2 linked regions of the Methylicorpusculum oleiharenae genome follow. The protein of the gene in region 2 interacts with the protein of the main gene of each other region in a pairwise test. Links are inferred from orthologs where the notes say so. Each region holds a gene or a part of one and is shown on either strand. Other genes may lie near its edges.

Evidence for each region. Proteins that work in one complex are often made in the same cells at the same time.
Region 1: the proteins of GO003_RS19925 (region 2) and GO003_RS21350 interact in binary tests that used the Escherichia coli proteins (3 or more experiments, as listed by UniProt). The link is inferred for Methylicorpusculum oleiharenae from one-to-one orthologs.

What each region holds. Positions count from the first base shown.
Region 1 is NZ_WUTY02000001.1:4,788,195-4,791,551, forward strand. Bases 413-3,357 are described here. They hold GO003_RS21350 (regulatory protein RecX), read right to left. Parts: upstream 2,142-3,357; coding sequence 1,683-2,141; downstream 413-1,682. Other genes in these bases: alaS (alanine--tRNA ligase), read right to left, coding at 413-1,655; recA (recombinase RecA), read right to left, coding at 2,167-3,204; GO003_RS21360 (DUF2959 domain-containing protein), read right to left, coding at 3,324-3,357. Also shown: more of alaS, read right to left, coding at 1-412. UniProt on the Escherichia coli protein: Modulates RecA activity through direct physical interaction. Can inhibit both RecA recombinase and coprotease activities. May have a regulatory role during the SOS response. Inhibits DNA strand exchange in vitro.
Region 2 is NZ_WUTY02000001.1:4,481,987-4,485,741, forward strand. Bases 381-3,310 are described here. They hold GO003_RS19925 (flavodoxin), read right to left. Parts: upstream 2,148-3,310; coding sequence 1,614-2,147; downstream 381-1,613. Other genes in these bases: GO003_RS19920 (PDDEXK nuclease domain-containing protein), read left to right, coding at 381-1,043; grxD (Grx4 family monothiol glutaredoxin), read right to left, coding at 2,159-2,779; clpX (ATP-dependent Clp protease ATP-binding subunit ClpX), read right to left, coding at 2,887-3,310. In the rest of the region: GO003_RS19915 (HNH endonuclease family protein), read left to right, coding at 1-3; more of GO003_RS19920, read left to right, coding at 1-380; more of clpX, read right to left, coding at 3,311-3,755. UniProt on the Escherichia coli protein: Low-potential electron donor to a number of redox enzymes. Involved in the reactivation of inactive cob(II)alamin in methionine synthase.

The DNA of each region.
Region 1 (3,357 bases), 310 kb from region 2 along the record:
GCCTTGCGATTATTCATATCGACTTTAGCAAGGCAGGTTTGATTTAAACTCAAGCTACCGGCTATGACGATGCCTCTATGAAGAAACTGATCGCCAGCCTGCTTTTGGGTCGCATCAACGCGAAAAACTGAAGCATTAACTTCCAGCAATCCGCAATCACCCGCCTGCCCTCCCGACTCTCCGTAAAAAGGCGTTTTATCAAGCACCACAATACCCTCTTCTCCTTCATTAAGAGACTCAACTGCTTGTCCTGACTTGAACAATCCGACGATTTTCGCCTGATCTTCAAGGAGATGATAACCGGTAAACTCGGTAGCCCCTTCGATAGCGATTGCGTTTTTATAATCCGTACCAAAATTGCTGGCGGCTCTTGCCCTGTCACGTTGGGCCGCCATTTCGGTTTCAAACCCGGCATGATCAACGGTTAAATGATTCTCTCGCGCAAAATCAGCGGTCAAATCAACAGGAAAACCGTAGGTATCGTAAAGTTGAAAAACCACTTCGCCGGGTATCGTAGCTCCCTCTAACTTGGCAACGCAGGCTTCAAGAATTTTCATGCCTTGCTCAAGCGTTTCAGCAAAACGCTCTTCTTCTTTTTTTAGAACGCGCTCAACTTGTTCTCGAGCATGAACCAGTTCCGGGTAGGCATCGCCCATCACATCAGCCAACGGTGCGACCAGTTTGTAAAAGAAAACATCCCGGATACCCAGGCGGTAACCATGGCGAATGGCTCGTCTTATGATACGGCGCAGCACATAACCCCGCCCTTCATTCGATGGCATCACTCCGTCAGTCACCAGAAATGCGCACGAGCGGATATGATCGGCTATGACACGTAACGAGCTGTTAGTCACATCGTTGGTCCCGGCCAAGCGGGCTGCTGCCTGGAGTAACTGCTGAAACAAATCAATTTCATAGTTACTGTGAACGTGCTGCATCACTGCCGATATGCGCTCTAACCCCATTCCGGTATCTACCGAAGGTTTAGGCAAAGGGTGAAGCTGACCGTATTTATCGCGATCATATTGCATGAATACGAGATTCCAAATCTCGATATACCGATCGCCTTCTTCATCAGGTGACCCCGGAGGACCGCCCGGAATACCTTCACCATGATCATAAAATATTTCACTGCAGGGACCACAAGGACCCACATCACCCATCGCCCAGAAATTATCTTTTGCGCCTATCCTGGAAAATCGTTCAGGATCGATACCTATGTCTTGCAGCCAGATCTTTTCAGCTTCTGGATCTTCCTCGAAAACCGTTATCCAGAGTTTTGAAGCCGGAATGCTCAGCTCTTGGGTTAAAAACTCCCAGGCTAGCTTAATTGCGTCTTCTTTGAAGTAGTCGCCAAAGCTGAAGTTACCCAACATTTCAAAGAAAGTGTGGTGACGGGCCGTATAGCCGACATTTTCCAAATCGTTATGTTTACCACCCGCACGGACACAACGCTGACTGGTGACGGCACGGGTGTAGTCACGGTGTTCGCGTCCTAAAAATACATCCTTGAACTGCACCATACCGGCATTGGTAAAAAGCAGTGTGGGATCGTTACCGGGAACCAAAGAACTGGAAGGTTGAACGGAGTGTCCGCGATTCTGAAAGAAACTCAAAAAGGCAGAGCGCAATTCGGCGCTGGTCATATTTTTCATCATGATAGTGTTTACAAGTCTTGGAACTTATTCAAATCGTATGTTTAATGTTTTAAACAAGGCGCTGACCATGGAACCGGTAAAACCTCGTTGTTGCAAGAAACGGCTGCGTTTAGCCCACTCATTAGGGGTTATAACGGTCTCTTGTGAAAACTTTTTCTCATAAACCTTGGCTAAAACATCCATCCAACTGTCTGCCGTTTCATCAAGCACAGAATCCATGTCAAAATCATCAATACCCGCCTGATTTAACTCATACTCAATTCGCTTGGGCCCATAACCTTTTAAAATGCGCTGCCGAGTAAAACTCTCTGCATAACGTTGTTCATTCAGGTAGTTATCGGCAAGCAATTGCGCAAGCACTTCATTGATCAATGAAAGTTCGAATCCTTTGAATTTCAACTTTCTGATTAACTCCAACACGCTGTGATCACGACGTGCCAAGAGTTGCAAACAAATCGCTTTAATCCTTTTTTTTGAATCCATTCAACTTTCTGCAGCCAAGTATTACTTACTCTTCTGTAAGCGTATCGTCCGCAACACTTTCGATCAAACTGACTTTACCAAAGGCTTCGTTTCTGATTTTTTCTTCTATTTCCTTGGCTTTATCGGCATGTTCCCTAAAATATTGTTTAGCATTATCCTTGCCTTGCCCAATCTTTTCATCACCGTAACTGTACCAGGAACCGGCTTTTTGGATAAATCCGTAGGTGACACCGAGATCTACCAGTTCTCCGAAAAATGACACGCCTTCACCGTAGAGAATTTCAAATTCTGCCTGTTTAAAGGGGGGAGCCACTTTGTTTTTGACGACTTTTACACGGGTTTCGTTGCCGATAACTTCCTCGCCTTTTTTGACCGAGCCTATCCTGCGAATATCCAGGCGCACTGACGCATAAAATTTCAGCGCGTTGCCGCCTGTAGTCGTTTCAGGGTTGCCAAACATCACACCTATTTTCATACGAATTTGATTGATGAAAATGACCAGTGTATTGGATCGTTTGATATTGGCGGTCAGCTTTCTCAATGCCTGGGACATTAAGCGCGCCTGCAATCCCATGTGCGAATCGCCCATATCGCCCTCTATTTCGGCTTTAGGCGTCAGCGCGGCAACCGAATCAACGACCACGATATCAACAGCGCCGGAACGAACCAACATATCCGTGATTTCTAAGGCCTGCTCGCCGGTATCGGGTTGCGAAACCAGCAAATCATCGACATTCACACCAATTTTTTCGGCATAACTGGGATCCAACGCATGTTCAGCATCGACGAAAGCAGCGGTTCCACCTAATTTTTGAATTTGGGCAATGACGGATAATGTCAGTGTTGTTTTACCGGAAGATTCCGGACCGTAAATCTCAACAATACGGCCTCGAGGCAAACCGCCACAGCCCAAGGCAATATCCAAGGTCAAAGAACCGGTGGAGACGACTTGAATATCGCGGGAAGCAGTACTATCTCCCATTCGCATGACAGAGCCTTTACCAAATTGTTTTTCAATTTGTAATAATGCGGCACTCAACGCTTTTTTCTTGTTCTCGTCCATTATGTCCTGCCTTTTAGTCAACCCCAAAAATGGCGTTTATTATGCCATAGGGCATATGTTTAACACAGCTAATATTGCCGGGTAATGCATGATGAAAAGCACGTTTAACAGCCTGCCGCTCAGTATCCCGGCAACGCTTTTTGCTCCGATAAA
Region 2 (3,755 bases):
TGAGCGATCAAATCAACCCGGTGTCACTTATCGACACGCCCACCGGCTACACCGACTGGCTAACCGAACTCAAAACCCGCATTCATTCCGCACAACAACGCGCGGCCTTATCCGTCAACCGTGAATTGATTCTGCTGTATTGGCAGATCGGTCGGGACATTCTGGAAAGGCAAGCGCAACAAGGCTGGGGTGCCAAGGTTATCGAGCGATTGGCTCACGATTTGCGCACCACATTTCCGGATATGAAGGGTTTTTCCCGCGCTAACTTGATGTATATGAGGGCTTTTGCCGAAGCCTGGCCTGATGCCGCAATTGTCCAACAGCTTGTTGGACAATTGCCATGGGGACACAACTTGGTGCTACTCAGCAAATTGAAAGAGGTGGGTAGCCGCAAACGCTATGCCGAAAGGGCTATTGAATACGGTTGGTCGCGCAATGTGCTGAATATCCACATCGAAACCCGTTTGCTGGAACGGGAAGGCAACGCGGTCACTAATTTCGAAGCCAATCTGCCAAAGCCGCATTCGGATTTGGCCCGCGAATCCTTGAAAGACCCTTATTTGTTCGATTTTCTCGACATTGGCCAAGAGGCCGACGAGCGGGAAATTGAAAACGCGCTGGTTAAGCATATCACCCGTTTTTTGATCGAACTCGGCGCAGGCTTTGCTTTCGTCGGCCGGCAATACCATCTGGAAGTTGGCGGCGACGACTTTTTTATCGACCTGTTGTTTTACCACCTGAAGTTGCGTTGCTATGTGGTGGTGGAACTCAAGACCGGAGCTTTCAAGCCGGAACACGCCGGACAATTGAGTTTTTACCTGACGGCCGTAGACGCGCAACTCAAAGCCGAGTTCGACCAGCCAACTATCGGCCTATTGTTGTGCAAGACACAAAACCGGGTCGTGGCCGAATATGCTTTGCGCGATACCAACAAGCCGATCGGCGTGGCTGAGTACCAATTGGTCGAAGCCCTGCCGACCGAATTGCAAACCAGTTTGCCCAGTATAGAGAAAATTGAACAGGAGCTGGGTGATTTGTCCTGAAGAAATTGATTGACTGTTAGTAAAGCAAATCCTGAGAATTTACCAAATATGTATGATAAAACTACTAATCATCAACTCATTGAAAACGTGAAGTTTCCCAGTTTTTATAGGGATGTTCAGGCTGGTTCAGGCACTGTGTTTGTATAAATAGTTCCCTTCGCTCAGGCAGGGTTTGCTGGAACCCAGAACAATGAATGGCAAAGGCTTTGGCACGTCTCCTTGTGTCCTGGATCCCAACAATCCCTTATATCTGCCGGGATAACGCTTCTACCCAATGCGATCAATGCTTAACTAAATTGTTTTGCCACCGTTTACGCATACCCTATCGATAATTCCTGCAACCCAGGCATAATTTTGAAATTATTGGGAAACTTCAGATTGTAAACTTTTTATGACACGAACTACAGGAAGACGACCATTGGGATACCAACGACCAGCTTCACACTAATTCAACGCCTCCATCAACAAAAACTCGATTCTTGTGCTTACCTCAGCCGATAATTCTGATTATGAGAGCAATGAAGCTGGCAGGCACGAAGCAATGCGCACCTACTGACTTTTTTGCTTCCTTCAACTCCAGGCTTGATCTATCCCTTTCAACCATAAGTCTATGCGTTCTTCTGTCAGTTCTTTTTGATTCTCTTCATCCAAAACGAGACCGACAAATTGATCATCAATTATCGCCTTGGAAAATTTAAATTTGTAGCCAGCAGCCTCCCATCCGTCACCGATAATTTCAGCCCCGCATTCAGTAAATGCATCGTATATATCCCGTAAAGCGCTGGCGAAATTGCTGCTGTATGATTTTTGGTTTCCCAAACCATACAAGGCTACTTTTTTACCCTCGAACGAATGGCCTTTCAATCTGGGCAAAAACTCTTCCCAGCTTTCCGTCTGATTACCCGTCGATTTACCCGGCAATTCGCCTTCGCCATAAGTCGGCGTGCCCAAAATCAACACATCATAAGCAAGCAAGTTCTCAACACCGGCATTACGAATATTGACGGGTTTATCGGCTTGAGAGCCTATGCATTTTGCAATCGTCTTGGCAACACGCCGCGTTGAGCCCGTATCAGTTCCAAAAATCACACCTACTTTCGCCATGGTGCTATTCCTTAAAGTTGAATTTGTAGTAATCCCGGAACAGACGTCTTATCTAAATTCCCCCATTCTTCCGGTGTATAGGTTTTCAATGTCACCGCATGCAATCGACCGGATGCCAAGGGTTCAGTCAGCACAGCCATCACGCCTTGCTGCTTCTTTACCAGTGGTAAGGCCTGAAATTGCTGACTAATCACCGTAATCGACAAATTACACCCCTCGCCTTCAATCAGGACGGTCGCATCAGGAAAGCCGTTTTTAACCAATTGTTCAACTTCAGCATGCGTTATTACTTGAGTATCAACCGCTTGTTGCTGACCTTCAACAATCGCACTTTTTAGCAAGGGCAACAAGCTGCCATCACTGTCCATCGCTTCAACAATATCGCAGCCGCCGACTAACTCGCCCTTGACAAACAATTGAGGAAAAGTTGGCCACTTTGATAACTTGGGCAATTTTTCGCGAATAAAAGGTGCTTCCAAGATGTTGACAAAGGCAAACGGGATTGCACTGGCATTAAGAATACCGACTGCTTTGCCGGAAAAACCGCATTGTGGAGCGGAAGGAATACCTTTCATATATAAAATGATCGGATTGTCGGCGAGTTGCTTGCGGATTTTTTCTTCGGTGGTCATGGTTTTTTCTCTTTAAAAAAGGACATTCGGAATGACATTGGATATCCGCCGGCTAAGGCCATGATATAAACAATCAACATCCGAATTTTGATGGGTGATTTTTTGAACTAATGAGCTTGCTGTTGAATTGGCGAGGGTTCTTCGCGTTCGATCAATTTGATCGTCGTTTCACCCTTAACGGCTGACGCCTCAATAATGCAGGCTTCAACATTGTCCCGGGTCGGTAGCTCGAACATGGGCTTGCGTAAAATTGTCTCAATGATACTTCGCAACCCCCGCGCACCGGTATTTCTGACAATCGCTTTTTCAGCAATTTCGACCAGGGCTTCGGTGGTAAACTCAAGATTCACGCCGTCATAGGCAAACAAATGCTGATACTGCTTGACCAGTGCATTTTTAGGTTCGGTCAGTATTTGGATTAACGCATCTATATCCAGAGGTTCCAGCGGCGCGAGTATCGGAAACCGACCGATAAACTCAGGAATCAAACCAAAACGTTTCAGATCGTCCGGCTCGGTCGCATTGAGCAGTTCTTCCAGTGGCGGTTTCTGATTAGACCGACTGATATCCAGATGAAAACCAATCGCTGTGTTGGCAGGCACCAACCGTTTTTCTACATGTTTTTCCAGCCCTGGAAATGCCCCGCCTGCTATAAATAAAATGTTACGGGTATCAATCATTACCGAATCGGAGTTACTGGCATCTTTCCGTCGCCCTTTGCAGGGCACTTTAACCTGAGATCCTTCGACCAGCCTGAGCAGCGCCTGTTGCACGCCTTCGCCGGAGACATCACGCGTACCGAAAGCCTGCTCCGGACTGCGGGCAATTTTATCCACCTCATCCAGATACACAATGCCCCACTCGGCTTTACCGGTATGACCGTCGGCTACATCCAGAAGACGGACCAATATATTTTCCACATCGTCGCCGACATAGCCGGCCTGCGTCAGCGTCGTCGCATCGGCCACTACAAACG